DNA from 2 places in the Paenibacillus thiaminolyticus genome. Region 2 is predicted to be linked to the other one. Evidence: predicted binding sites of a transcription regulator. Region 2 holds the regulator's gene; the other holds the start of a gene.
What was found. Region 2 encodes Rex, which represses fermentation and respiration genes when NADH is low (regulators of the CRP and FNR family bind a similar motif). Its sites were predicted from a motif close to TTGTGAAATATTTCACAA; they were not measured.

Region 1 (7,508 bases), 240 kb from region 2:
CAGGCCCGCGATGCCGCATGCCATCGTCCGGAGAATTTCACGGTCATGCAATGCCATTTCAATCCGTTCGTAGCTGTATTTATCATGCATATAGTGAATGACATTCAGCGTGTTCATATACAGCTTCGCCAGCCACTCCATCATCTGCTTGAACCGTTTGACGACTTCATCGTAATCAAGCACTTCGCTCGTAATCGGAGGCAGCTCCGGTCCGACCTGCACGCCCAGCTTCTCGTCCTTGCCGCCATTGATGGCGTACAGCAGACATTTCGCCAGGTTGGCGCGAGCGCCGAAGAACTGCATTTGCTTACCGATGCGCATCGCGGATACGCAGCAGGCGATACCGTAATCATCGCCATAGATTGGGCGCATCAGATCATCGTTCTCGTATTGAATCGAGCTCGTCTCGATCGATACTTTGGAGCAATATTTTTTGAATGCTTCCGGAAGCTTCGTCGACCACAGCACAGTCAGGTTCGGCTCTGGAGCCGGTCCCAGATTGTACAGGGTGTGCAGGAAGCGGAAGCTGTTCTTCGTGACGCGGGTCGTGCCATCCACGGCCATGCCGCCGATCGATTCAGTCACCCATGTAGGGTCGCCGCTGAACAAGTCATTATAATCCGGCGTACGCAGGAACTTGACGATACGGAGCTTCATAACGAAATGGTCGACCAGCTCTTGGGCTTCTTCTTCGGTCAGCGCGCCTTCCTCCAGATCCCGTTCGATATAAATATCGAGGAAAGACGATACGCGGCCGAGCGACATTGCCGCACCGTTCTGCTCTTTGATTGCTGCCAAGTAACCGAAGTAAACCCATTGGAAAGCTTCCTTCGCATTTTGAGCCGGCTTGGAAATATCGAAGCCATGCATCTCGGCCAGCTGCTTCAACTCCGTCAGCGCCCGGATTTGCTCGGACAGCTCTTCGCGGTCGCGGATAACGTCATCCGTCATCACGTCAACTTCCAGGTCGTTCAGATCCTTCTGCTTCATCTTAATAAGGAAATCTACGCCGTACAATGCTACGCGGCGGTAGTCGCCGATAATGCGTCCGCGCCCGTACGCGTCCGGCAAGCCTGTAATAATGCCGGCTTTGCGGGCCATGCGCATATCGGAAGTATATGCATCAAATACGCCTTGGTTATGCGTCTTGCGAATGTCTGTGAACATTTTGATGATTTCATCAGGCATTTCGAAGCCGTACGCTTTACAAGCGTCAATCATCATCCGGATGCCGCCGAACGGCTGGATGGAACGGCGGAACGGAGCGTCGGTTTGCACGCCGACTACCTTCTCCTTATCCTTGTCCAAATAGCCTGGTTTATGCGAGGTAATCGTCGATGGTGTATTGACATCGACATCCCACACGCCGCCGCGTTCGCGCTCTTCCTTCGACAATTGGCTTACGATATCCCATAGATCTTTGGTGTTCTGGGTCGGTCCGGCCAAGAATGCCTCATCACCGTGATAAGGCTGGATGTTGCCTTCCAAGAAATTGGGCACATCCACATGATTTTGCCATTTTCCCGTATTGAATCCACGCCACGCTTGTTCTTTTACTTCTGTTTTACGTTCCATCACCGACATCGTAATCCCTCCATACTGTTTACTTTTCGTATGTGCTGACAACGAAGGCGCCACCCGACACGGTTCTCTCTATACCTTAACCTTACTTTGTTGTGATGAATTTCACATTTAAGGGTACGCGGCTGTTACCTTCTGCCTTCTTCGTTCGATAACCGCCCGCTTTTTTCCTGCCTGAGTGGCTTACGCAGCGTCGCCGCTGCACTGCAGCCTCTATCCTTGCCGCATTTTAATTGTACCTCCTTTCACGTAGTTTCGGTGTGATGTACATCACAAAGAAGCAACTTTTTGTGAAAATAATCACATAAAATAGATAAAAGCACGATTATTTCTGCAGCGCTTGCCCTCACACGCGAAAAGCAGCGAAGAGCTATTGCTCTCCGCTGCCTGTTCATACGCTAGTGGTGGCTAGTCATGTGCTAGTGATGCACTGTTTTTCTTATTCGAAGCGGCCATAGAAAGCGTCGCGGTATACTTCCGCCAGCTCGGTTACGAGCGGCAGCTTCGGATTGGCGGTTGTGCATTGGTCTTCGAAGGCGCGATCGGCCAGATAGTCGACGCGGGATTCGAAATCCTTGGCATCGAAGCCCAGCTCCTGGAACGACTCGGGAATGCCCAGCTCGCGGTTCAGGCCGCGGATGGCCTCGATAAGGCTCTTCACGCCCTCCTCCGTCGTGCGGGCCGGCAATCCGAGAATGCGGGCGATCTCGGCATAGCGCACATCTGCGACGAAATGGTCATATTTTGGGAAGGAAGCGAACTTCGTCGGCTTCTTCGCGTTGTAGCGGATGACATGCGGCATCAAAATCGCATTCGTGCGGCCGTGCGCCGTATGGTACTGCGCCCCCCACTTATGCGCCAAGCTGTGGTTGATGCCGAGGAACGCATTCGCGAACGCCATTCCCGCCAAGGTCGAAGCGTTATGCATTTTTTCACGCGCTTTCGGGCATGCTTCCCGGTAAGACTTCACCAGGTTCTCGAAGACGAGTTGGATGGCTTTAATCGCCAGACCGTCCGTATAATCGCTAGCCATGACGGAGACGTAAGCTTCAATCGCATGCGTCAATACGTCCATACCGGTGTCGGCCACGGCCGTCTTCGGCAAGCTGTAGACGAATTCAGGGTCGATGATGGCCACGTCTGGCGTCAGCTCATAGTCTGCCAGCGGATATTTCGTGTTGCCCTTCTCTTTGTCCGTGATGACCGCGAACGAGGTAACCTCGGATCCGGTACCGGACGTTGTCGGAATGGCGACGAATTTGGCCTTTTGGCCCAGGCGCGGGTATTTGAATGTGCGCTTGCGGATATCCAAGAACTTCTGCTTCAGATTATCGAAGTCAGTATCCGGATATTCGTAGAACAGCCACATGCCCTTCGCCGCGTCCATCGGCGAGCCGCCGCCCAAGGCGATAATGCAGTCGGGCTCGAAGCTCCGCATCATTTCCGCCCCGCGCTCTACCGTCTTCGTGGACGGATCCGGCTCGACATCGGAGAAGACTTCGATCGCAACCGGCGTGCGGCGCTGGCGCAGATAGTATTCCAGCTTCTCGACGTACCCGAGCTTCACCATCATGGCGTCGGTGACGATCATCACCCGGTGAATGTCCGGCATTTTGGCCAAATATTGCGTTGCACCCTTTTCAAAATAAATCTTGTTCGGCACTTTAAACCATTGCATATTCACAGTTCGCTTCGCCACCCGTTTAATATTGAGCAGATTGACGGCCGTTACGTTGGAAGACGTCGAGTTGCGTCCATAGGAGCCGCAGCCCAAGGTCAACGAAGGGATATTCGTGTTGTAAATATCCCCGATAGCGCCGTGTGTCGACGGCGAGTTGACGAGAATCCGTCCGGTCTGCAGACGGTCAGCGAAGCGGTTAATCACGTCATCGTCGTGGGAATGAATGACGGAGGAGTGACCCATGCCGCCAAAAGTGACGATCTCGGCTGCCCGGTCAATACCTTCCTGCACATTCTTCACTTTATAGCAGGCGAGCACAGGGCTCAGCTTCTCGGCAGACAGCGGGAACTTCGGACCGACGCCGTCCAGCTCGGCTACGAGTATCTTCGTATCGTCCGGCACCGAAATCCCTGCCATCTCGGCAATCTGCTTCGCCGACTGGCCGACAATAGCCGGATTGACGGCGCAGGATTCTGGCTTCATCGCCATGCCCTGCAGCTTGCCGATCTCTTCTTTCGTCAGGAAGCGGCAGCCTTTGGCCTGCATCAGCTTTTTCACTTCGGCGAAGACCGGTTCTTCGATAATGACCGCCTGCTCGGATGCGCAGATCATACCGTTGTCGAATGTTTTGGACAGAATCAAGTCGGTAACTGCCTGCTCCAGTTCCGCCGTCTTGTCAATGAAGCAAGGCACGTTGCCCGGACCTACGCCGAGCGCCGGCTTCCCGCAGCCGTACGCCGCCCGGACCATGCCCGCACCGCCTGTCGCGAGGATGAGCGCTACGTCCGGATGATTCATCAGTGCATTGGTCGCGTCCATGGACGGATACTCAATCCATTGGATACAGTTCTCAGGTGCGCCGTATTTGACCGCTGCGTCATGCAAAATGCGCGCTGCTTCCGCACTGCATTTCTGCGCCGACGGATGGAATCCGAAAATAATCGGGTTGCGTGTCTTAATGGAAATGAGCGCCTTAAACATCGTCGTGGATGTCGGGTTCGTCACCGGGGTAATCCCCATTACGATACCGACCGGCTCCGCAATTTTCATATATGCGCCATTCGGATTGTCCTCGATGACGCCGACGGTTTTCTCGTATTTAATCGAGTTGAAGATGTACTCCGTGGCAAAAATATTTTTCGTGATTTTGTCTTCATATACGCCGCGGCCTGTCTCTTCGACCGCCATTTTCGCCAAGTGCATATGCTTGTCGAGACCGGCTAACGCCATTTGCTGCACAATCGTGTCAATCTGTTCCTGCGTCATGTCCATAAATGCGGCTTGAGCCTTCTTGGCGCGTGCCACCAATTGATCAATATGTTCTGCTGCGTTCGGAACATTCTTCTTTTCCATTGCTGTTGCTTTCGGTTGTGCTGCCATCTTCTCCGCCTCCGCTCCGTAGACCAAGTCAACCCGGGGTTCCGCTTCTTTGCCGGTATTATTTCTATTTATGATGCTGCGGATATCATCCGATGTTCCTCGGTTTTTATTTGTGAATCTTTTCACAATCCAAGTGTAGCTTATTTGCGGATGAACTGTATGTGATCTGCATCACATATTGATTCTTTTTTCCGTCTATATTTTATACCCTGATTTCCGTGCATATTTTATACCCTGATTTCCGTCTATCTTTTACAGCCTGACCAGACTTTGTGATGCTCGTCACAATCTGTCGCTAATTTGTAAAAAATTTAAACATTTCTAAATTGACAAGACTCGCTGGAACGTACATGATAGTAGTATCAAAGGATTTAGTGAAACATGTCACATGATATATCATAAAACCCAATAAATAACATTTAGAAATAGACAATTGGAGGCGAATGGAGTGGCCAACATGATGGAACAACTCGGCGAACACTGCAACTTATCGTGTTTCTCGGAGCAGAACCGACAGCGGCTGTTGGAGATTGCGAAGGATCGGACCTACCCCGAGAACTCGCATCTATTTTGGGAAGGCGACGTATCCGATAAGCTCTTCATTCTCAAGAGCGGCCGCGTCAAAATAACGAAATCTACGGATGAAGGCAAGGAATTGATTCTCTATATGTATCAAGCCGGAGACATGATCGGGCAGGTCGACCCGTTCAACAGCACGAAGCATAGCTTCACGGCGGAAGTGATCGAGGAAGCCGAGCTGGGCATGATCGATCAAAAGGATATTGAGATTTTAATCTGCCAATACTGCGATTTTTCGATCGACTTCATGAAATGGATGGGGATCCATCATCGTCTGACGCAGACGAAGTTCCGCGATCTAATGATGTATGGCAAGCCGGGCGCGCTGTGCTCGACATTGATCCGCCTGTCCAACACGTACGGAGAGGAGCTGGACGACGGCGGCGTGCTCATCAACAAGAAGATTACGCACACCGATTTGTCGAACATGATCGGCGCTACCCGCGAGAGCGTCAACCGAATGCTGAGCGATCTCCGCAAGAAGGGCGTGCTCGAATACGAGAGCGGCATGATTGTCATCCGCGAGCTCGATCATCTGCGGGACGTCTGCCGGTGTGAAATGTGTCCGAAGGAGATCTGCCGCATCTAGTTAACCGATTACGACGGCCCTTCCTTCCCCATCCAATCGCATATCGAAGCCAGCAGCTTGATGCCGCTGGCTTTTTTGCATGTCTGCCTTGGCCAGTTGCATTCCGCGCTTGGCCAGTGTTATCTGCACTTGCCCAGCAGACTTGCATTTGCCAGTTGCAATCCCCCACTTGTCCAGTATACCTGCATTTGCCAGTTGCATTCCGCACTTGGCTATATCCACACTTCCGCATTTGCCCAGTTGTACCCAAATCCTGCATTTGTACATCAATTTTCGCCGATTTAGCTTATAACGGTTACAATTCCTGCGCTAACGCATCATTTTCGCTAATTTCATCATCTTTTAGAGCGGGACCATGATAATTGATGTACTTCTTGCAGGAATTTCAGTCCGGGTTAGTAGCAAGTATCCGAATGCTGCAGTTTTGCAGTATTTAAGAGCACATCCAATAGAAAAGGAGTCTTGAAGGCAAAACAACACCCTCAACTCAGGGCCATCGGATTCCGTATGTAAAAAAGCCCAAAGCTGGAGGATTGCTCCCGCTTCAGGCTCTGCTTCAGGCTCTATTGATTACATGGATTTTCATAAATGTGCTCTTGATTCAATGTGAATGGACTCACAATCTGCAGAAATGCGCCACGCTCATGTGCCGTTATTGCCGTTGTCGCACCGGGCTGATGAACCAATAAGCCATGCCTACGAAAATGGCGCCGCCAACGATATTGCCCAGCGTCACGGGAATCATGTTATGCAGCCACCCCGCGATCGTCACCGTCTCCGGATGCTGCGGCAGCAGCAAGGCCGTCGTCAGCAGCGACATATTGGCTACGCTGTGTTCAAATCCAGTGGCGATGAAGGCATACAGCATCCACCATATCAATACCAGCTTGGCGATCTCTTCCTTGGCGCGCATCGCCGTCCAGATCGCCAGACAGACGAGCCAGTTGCACAGAATGCCGCGGAAGAAGAGCTGATCGATCGGCAGCTTCATCTTCGCAGCCGCTGCCGTGAACAGCAGATGATCGGCCGGTGCGGCGCCGAACACGCCCGATCCTCGAATGAGCAGACTGAACAGAACCGCACCGAGCAGATTGCCGAGAAAGACGATGCCCCAGTTCGCCCACGTCGTCCGCCAAGGCGTCCTTCCCGACAAGGAACTGACGGTGAACAGCATATTGTTCCCCGTGAACAACTCGGAGCCGGCAAATATGACCAGGGTCAGGGCAATCCCGAAGGACATGCCCATCACCAGCGGCACGGCAGGAGAACCTGCCGCCTTGAAGCTTCCGCCGACCGTAAAAATAAGCATAATGCCGAAGCCGACATAGGCGCCTGCCAGCATCGCCGACACGATATAACGCAGCAGCCCCGACTGCATCAGCTTCTTCTTCGCTTCTACCGCTTCATTGACGGCTTCCAGGGATCCCTTGAACATCGCATCTCAACCCCTCTCTTCTCTATCCCGCTAATGGATCTTTTGCCTGTTACATGTTGTCCGCGCTTCCGTCCCGGCCTGCCCCGCCTGCCGCAATCTTCACGATGCCGTCCTGCGCCTTGATTGGATAGGTCTTTACCTGCCCGGTGTCCGGCTCCTGGACGCGGCCATCGCGAAGATCGATCTTCCAATCATACAGCGGATCATATAAGTAATGTCCGGATACGATTCCTTCGCTGAGCGGGCCGCCCTTCGGATGCGGG
Region 2 (7,508 bases):
AGGAGCTGGTTCAGCGTCTGATCGTACTCTCGCTGTTGTCCGCCCTCCCGCTTCCCGCCGATGACATCGATCTCGTCGATGAAGATGACGGCGTTCTGCTTCTTCTCCTTGGCTGCGCGCTGCCGGGCCTGCTTGAACAGCTCGCGCACGCGGCCGGCTCCGACGCCGACGAACATCTCCACGAACTCACTCCCGGCGACGCCGATGAAGACGGCATCGGCATAATGCGCCGCCGCTTTGGCCATCAGCGTCTTCCCTGTCCCCGGAGGCCCGGTTAGCAGGATGCCCTTGAGCGGACGGATCCCGAACTTCCGGATCTCATCCGGGCGAACAAGGAAATCGAGCGCTTCAATTAATTCATTCTTCGCCCGTTCCTGGCCGCCAATCTGCTCGAAGCTTAGCGGGGCTACATCCGCCTTGCGCGAATCGCTGCGGGCGCTTCCGTTCGTCACTCCGGCACCGCCGCGCCGCTTGACGGCATACAATAGCACGATTAATACAACGGCTGCCAACACGATAGGAAGGATATTCACGCCACGAAAAGCGAGGAAGATGACGATCGAAATCGCCGCTCCGATAGCCGCCTCAGGCCAGCGGATCGACAGTCTGTTCTTCATGCGGCCACACCCCCATTGCGGTTCCGTCCAGCGGCAAGAGCATCGTCTTGCTGCCTTGCTTGTCCTTCAGTTGAATATAGACATACTGGTTATCCATCTCCGTCACGACTTCCAGGTCTGGCTGGTTCGTCTTCAGCTCCTGCAGCTTCTTCGGAATATCGCTGTAATTCCGGTGAACCATCGCCTGAGCTACATCGAACAGCGCCTGCGACCACCATTTGTCAATCGATGGCGTACTGTTCTCATTGATATATTCAATCTGCACTTTTTTACCTTTGGCATACTGTGCAATATCGTTATTCAGCTTCTGTACCACTTCACGAATATCGGCGTTCGGATCGGCCTGAATTTGAATGCTAAGCGTATCCGAATGCCAATCTACCTGATACTTCGTAATCTCGGCATGCTGCCGCATGACGCGATCTACGGGCTGTTCCACATACTTTGTCTGATACACGGCCCACCCGCCGAATAAAATACCGCCGGTCAGCAGCATAATAAGCAGGGTCGGCGCAATGCGAATGTTCTTCGTCATGCCACGAAAACCCCTTTCTATTCCTGTATAGCACTGAAAATTGCAGGCTGAACATGTTGCTGGCGTGCAGACGAAATCATCTGCTTTGGCTGACATACGGTGCTAAATATGTGCAAGTCATACTTTTATCTATCAACTCATGACATACATTAGTATACCATAGATGATATACGATTTCGGAATGTAAAGTGTTCCATGACTGCCAGCACAGCAAAAAGCACCGCCTCCCTTCAGCGGCGTTAACACGCTGAAGCGAAGCGGTGCGGAATGGAAGAGCAGGTCCAAGCTGCCCTTGGCTATTGATTGGGCAATCCATAGATCTCGCCCAAGGGAGAACCATCATAGAAGGAATAAAACTGATAAAAATACCGGCGCGTCCCTTGCTCGTCCTTACGCTGGACGAAGGCTTGCCACACATATTGATTATCCTTGTATCCGGGCAGCAGCCGCACGATACGGGCATCCGGATACGCCTGATGAATAGTGGCCTTCACCGTGGCTTTATCCACGCTGTCGGCTGCCGGGATCGAGGTGACCCGATCGGGAAATACCCATACCCAGACGGCCTTCTCTTCCTGGTTGACCCCATTAATAACATAGACGACTTCTTCCCATATACTCTTGTCAATGCCGTTTACCTCGGTCAACGGCATTTCCTGCTGCGCGCGCTGCAGGATCTCTGCTTCTTTTACCCGCTCATCGGAATAAATGTAATTGACGTACATTACCAAGGCGACAATGAATAGGATAAGCACGAGGAACGCCAGCACGGCGATGAACCACCGGTTGCGGCGGCGGCGACTGCGGCTTCTGGCCATGCGCTCCTCCCGTCAGCGCTCGAGCAGGCGCTCGAAGCACCGCTCGGCTTCATAGAGAATGCGCTCTTCGTCCAAGGTCAGGCACTGGCCGTCCTTAACCACTTGGCGCCCGTCGACCCATACATGAGCGACGTCTTTGGCGGAAGCGGAATAAATCATATGCGAGACGAAGTCGGTATGCGGGACGAAATGCGGCTGGTTCACATTGACCGCCACGATATCCGCCTTCATGCCGGCTTCCAGCAGACCCAGCTTCTCTGCCCGGAGCGTCTGCGCTCCGTACAGCGTCCCCATACGCATCGCTTCGGCCGCCGGAACCGCCGTCGGATCGCCGGATACACCCTTATGGATCAGGGCAGCCAAGCGCATCTCTTCGAACATATCCAGATTGTTGTTGCTTGCCGGCCCGTCGGTTCCCAGCGATACGGTTACGCCGGCGCGCAGCAGCTCCGGAACCCGCGCCACGCCGGAAGCCAGCTTCAGATTGCTGCCCGGATTATGGGAGACGGCCACGTCATGGCGAGCCAATACTTCGATCTCCTCATCGGTCAGATGAACGCCGTGCGCCACGAAGGAAGGGCGCGAGAAGAAGCCGAGCTTCTCCAGATGAGCGACGGGACGCAGCCCATAGTCCGCGACATTCTGGGCGACTTCCGCCGCGGTCTCCGACATATGCGTATGCAGCGGAAGATCGAGATCATGCGCCGCCTGCACGAACTTCTCGATGAAGCCCGGCGGGCATGTATACGGAGCGTGCGGAGCCAGCATCGTCGTAATGCGGCCGTCCGCCTTGCCGTGCCACTCGCGGGCGAATTGAACGGCTTCCTGCAGCTTCGCTGCCTGCACGTCTTCTGGGCATAGACCGATCGCGCCGCGCATCAGGCAGGCGCGCATGCCGGATTCCTCGACGACCTTGGCCACCTCATCCATATGGTCATACATATCGACGAATGTCGTCGTCCCGCCTTTCAGCATTTCTAGAACCGAGAGCGCCGTCCCCCAACGGACGTCCTCCGCAGTGAATTTTGCTTCCATCGGCCACATTTTCTCTTGCAGCCACGTCTGGAGCACCATATCATCGCCATAGCCGCGCAGCAGCGACATCGCCGCATGGCCGTGGGTATTAATGAGCCCCGGAATGAAGAACAGCCCCTTGCCGTCGATCCGCATCGCCTCGGGCGTATCATGCTCTTGCGGCAAATGTTCTCCCACATAGACAATCATGTCATTTTCAATGACCATCGTACCTGTAACCGCCGTGTGCTGCGCGCCTGGGCGAAGTGACGCAAAGTTCCCGTTACTAATAATAAGTTTCGTCGTCATTCTACCGGAGCTTCCTTTCTCTCATCGGATAAATAATAGGCCAGACTGAACATGTCCGTCGTAAAATCGGCGGTATGCACCCGCACGTGAGGCGGGACGCGAAGAATAACCGGAGCGAAGTTCAAGATTGCCTCCACTCCCGCGTCGACGAATTGCTCCGCGACATGCTGCGCCTCCGAGGCGGGTACGGTGATGATTCCGATGCGGATTTTATGTTCGCGCACGGTGTCCGCCAGCTCGCTCATCGGCTGTACGCGCAGATTGTTGATCTCGGTGCCTACCTTCGGCTCCAGCTGGTCGAATACAGCCACAATCCGCATATTGTCCTTCATATATGCCGTATAGTTGCACAATGCATGGCCCAGCTTCCCCGCTCCGACGAGACCGACATTAATAATCTGATCCAGCTTCAGTATATGGCGGATTTGTTGAATCAGGTAAGAGACGTCATACCCAATTCCTTTGCGTCCAAAATCGCCGAAATATGCCAAGTCTTTGCGAATCTGGGCGGGATTGAGGTCCAGCTTCTGACCCAAATCCTGTGAAGAAACCGTCAGAACCTCTCGCTGCTTCAGTTCCATCAGATGACGTAAATAAACCGGCAGTCTGCGAACGACAGCTTCTGATATTTTCAACGTTTTCATATCTATTTCGTTGCCCCCTCATCGCTCTTACACGCCTATTTTTCGTGCTCGCTTAACCACGCTTCGATTCTGGGCACCAGCTGCACATTGGCCATGTGCTCCATCTTCGGCCCAGGAAGCGAATATAAGAAATGTTTGCCGTAGCTCGTCTCAATGACCCGTGTATCGTACACGATGACGATGCCTTTGTCCTGAGCGGTCCGCACAAGGCGTCCGAAGCCTTGCTTGAAGCGGATAACCGCCTGCGGAACCGAATATTTGCGGAACGGGTTCTGCTTCTGGCGCTTCAGCCGGTCGCATTTGGCTTCGACGAGCGGATGGTTCGGCGGCTGGAACGGCAGCCGGACAATGGCGAGACAGGTCAGCGCGTCTCCAGGAATGTCGACCCCTTCCCAGAAGCTGCTCGTACCGAGCAGCACGGAGGCCGGCTGCTCCCGGAAGCGGCGCGTCAGCTTGCTGCGGTTCCCGCTGTCGATGCCTTGGCCCAGCACCTGAATGCCGCTCGCGCTCAGCGCCTCCTTCAGCGGCTCGTATACATCCCGGAGCATACGATACGAGGTGAACAGGACGAGCATTCTGCCGCGCGTGACGAGCGCTACATCCCCGATCGATTTCGCGAGCGTCTGATTGAAGACCGCGTCGGATGATCCTTTGACGCTGGGGAAATCGCGCGGGATAACGACCAGCGCCTGCTCCCGGTAATTGAACGGGGAAGGCAGAATGACCGTATGCAGCCTGCCGTCGTTAGCAGCCTCCATCAGCCCGATTTGCTCCTGCACGAACTGGAAGGACTTATCTACGGACAATGTGGCTGAAGTGAGGATGACGCTCTTCTTCGGCTCGAAGAAATAACGGTTCAACGCCTCGCTCACGTCAACGGGCACGGCATACATCTGCAGCGACTTGAATTTGAACTGCGTGTTGCCCTCCATCCAGTAGACCGTCTCTGGATCCGATCCTTGCATGAACAGCCGGAAATCGTCGCGGACCAGGCCTACATCCTTCAGAAGCCCGCTAATATCGACGATGACGCCTTCCAGTTCGTCGTCATCGGCCTCTTTCCACTCATTGACCAGCTTCTCGCCCGAGCGCACAATATCGCTGAGACGGGTGTGGATCGATTTCTCCAGCTCTACCGCCTCGGGCCAGCTCTCCGGACGCTCGCCGGCCGGGAGGCGCAGCACCGCCTGCCCGCCCTCGAATTGCCCGGCTTCCCCGGAAGGAAGCAGCTGATACAGCATGTCATGCAGCCGATCCCATTGTTCCTTCACGTCGACGATCTGCTGCAGCAGCTTGTCGATCCCTTCGGCCCAGATAAGCGCTTTCTCATGGCCTGACAACCGAAGTCGCTGTTGAAGGACGACAAGAGCGCCGCTCTTGCTGTCTTTGAACAGCCGGGTGAGCGGGTGAATGAGTGAAAAATATTGCAAATTCGTCCCCAAGTGCTTGCCGGCCGTCTCCTCGAAATGATGCGCCTCGTCAACGACGAGATGCTCATAGCCTGGCAGCAGACGATGGTCCGCCATCACGTCGGTAAATAATAACGAATGGTTCGTAATGACGATATCGGAGAGGTTCGCGTTATTTTTGGCCCGGTGATAGAAGCAGCGGCGGAACCAAGGACAGGAACGGTTCAGGCACGAATCACTGTCGCTGGATACCGAATCCCAGAACTCGGGGCCTTTGTGAACGAGATGAAGCTCCTCGTCATCTCCATGCTCCGTCCGGCTAAGCCACACGAGCAGCTGCGCCGCTGTAATGCTGTCATCTCTTGCGTGGACGAACTCTCTGTTACTTATTTTATGTTCAAATTTACGCAAACACAAATAGTGACTGCGCCCTTTTAGTAGCGATACCTTGAACGAAAAAGGAACAATCTGCTCCAGAAGCGGCACATCGCGCTGTCTCAGCTGCTCCTGCAGGTTGATTGTATGGGTGCTGACGACCACCTTCTTCTCATGAAGAACGCTCTGATACAGGGCCGGAAGCAAATAACCGAGCGACTTGCCGGTTCCCGTCCCGGCTTCAATCAGCAGATGCTTGTCCTGATCGAGACATTCCATCACTTCGTTGAACATCTGCTCCTGCGAAGCGCGGGGCTCGTAATGATCAAGCATCGCTTCCATTCGCCGCTTCACTTCATCCAGAAAATGGCGGAACGACTTGCCGGACAGCGGGTTGTCCGCGGACGCGTCGCGGGGCGGCGGCGTGTCGGTCCAATCGTCCTGCTTGAGCATCAGCTGACGGTGGGGGAAATAGCCTTCCTCCTCCCAGCTGGCCATATTGCGTTCCCGTTCAGTTAGCTTCTCCGCCAGAAGCCACTTCAAATCCCGCTCCTCGTGATCCCCGAACACATCGACGATGCCTTGCAGCGTAAGCAGAGGCAGGTCATCAATAGCTTCCATGCACCGGCGGAAGATGTCCGCCGTCGCAAGCGCGTCGCTGTCCGCCTGATGAGGCCTGTCATGGGCAATGCCGAAATCATGAGCTACGGAGCCTAGCTGATAGGAAGGAAGCGAAGGGAACAAAATGCGAAGCAGCTCAATCGTGTCCAATATCCTTCCGGTGAACGGCAAATAACCGGTCTGCTCCAGCGCTTGGCGCAAATATTGGTAATCGAAGCCTACATTGTGGCCCACAAGGACAACGTCGCTCAGCAGCGGCACCATCCCGGTCATGGCCTCGTCCAGATCTGGCGCATCCTGAACATCCCCGTCGGAGATGCCGGTAAGATTGGTAATGAATTCGGGTATGCTTACCGTCGGACGGACCAGGGTGTGGTATTGTTGTTCTACGTTCAGATCATGCCCCAGAACGACAAGGCCAATCTGTATAATTTCATCGCTGGGCTGATTGCCCGTCGTCTCAAAATCCAACACAGCAAATCTCATTATCTGTTAATTCCTCTCACCGTTTCTGTTCTTAGCATAACAGATGATCGGTCATTTGGAAATGCACAGAGGGAAACATCTGTGCGTATTTTTACGTACAGGTTTCCCTCTCTGGTTACGGCATGTGAATCCACTCACCGCCATATTGCAAATGATCGCCATCCGACAGACACGCTTTCAAGTTCAAAACAGGCTCTGGCAGTGAAGGATCAAGCAGGTGCGCTTTGCTGAAGTATTCCTTCGCTTTGGAAAGATCCCGCTGCTCGGCGCTGATGCATCCCAAGGCATTGTAAGCGATCGCTTTGAGGCATTTGCTCTCGGTCAGAGGAATGATGAGTTGAAAATGATGTCCCGCTTCCTGATTCCGGCCCAGATGCAAATAACTCATGGCCAAATAAATGCGGCTGTCGATATGGTCCGGCCTTATCGATGCCGCCGCTTCCAAATGCTTGACGGCTTCATCATACATCATCAGCATGTAGTATCCCTGACCTCGCTGGAACGGATCCGTAATATCGGGCAGTGTCGGCTGCGGCTGCGCCTCGATCACGTCATTAGGACTGTGCGGGCGCAGCGAGGCGAGCTTCTCTTCGAACCGGAGCCACTCCTCCACGATGTAATCGCTCATGGTGGACAGCACCTTCAATTGCCGGTCCAATTCCTGCTTGCGCTCTCCCGCC

Region 1: adhE (bifunctional acetaldehyde-CoA/alcohol dehydrogenase) is a predicted target of Rex. The motif match lies at 4,753-4,770, and genes of this name have one in related genera.

What each region holds. Positions count from the first base shown of each region.
Region 1 covers NZ_CP041405.1:1,394,984-1,402,491, forward strand. Annotated here, with positions in the region: gene pflB (formate C-acetyltransferase) at 1-1,584, opposite strand, end outside; gene adhE (bifunctional acetaldehyde-CoA/alcohol dehydrogenase) at 2,021-4,615, opposite strand; gene FLT43_RS06315 (Crp/Fnr family transcriptional regulator) at 5,100-5,810, shown strand; gene FLT43_RS06320 (formate/nitrite transporter family protein) at 6,463-7,245, opposite strand; gene nirD (nitrite reductase small subunit NirD) at 7,295-7,508, opposite strand, start outside.
Region 2 covers NZ_CP041405.1:1,151,078-1,158,585, forward strand. Annotated here, with positions in the region: gene FLT43_RS05140 (AAA family ATPase) at 1-617, opposite strand, end outside; gene FLT43_RS05145 (quinolinate synthase) at 586-1,152, opposite strand; gene FLT43_RS05150 (DUF5590 domain-containing protein) at 1,449-1,970, opposite strand; gene FLT43_RS05155 (amidohydrolase) at 1,983-3,293, opposite strand; gene FLT43_RS05160 (redox-sensing transcriptional repressor Rex) at 3,290-3,937, opposite strand; gene dinG (ATP-dependent DNA helicase DinG) at 3,973-6,828, opposite strand; gene FLT43_RS05170 (tetratricopeptide repeat protein) at 6,944-7,508, opposite strand, start outside.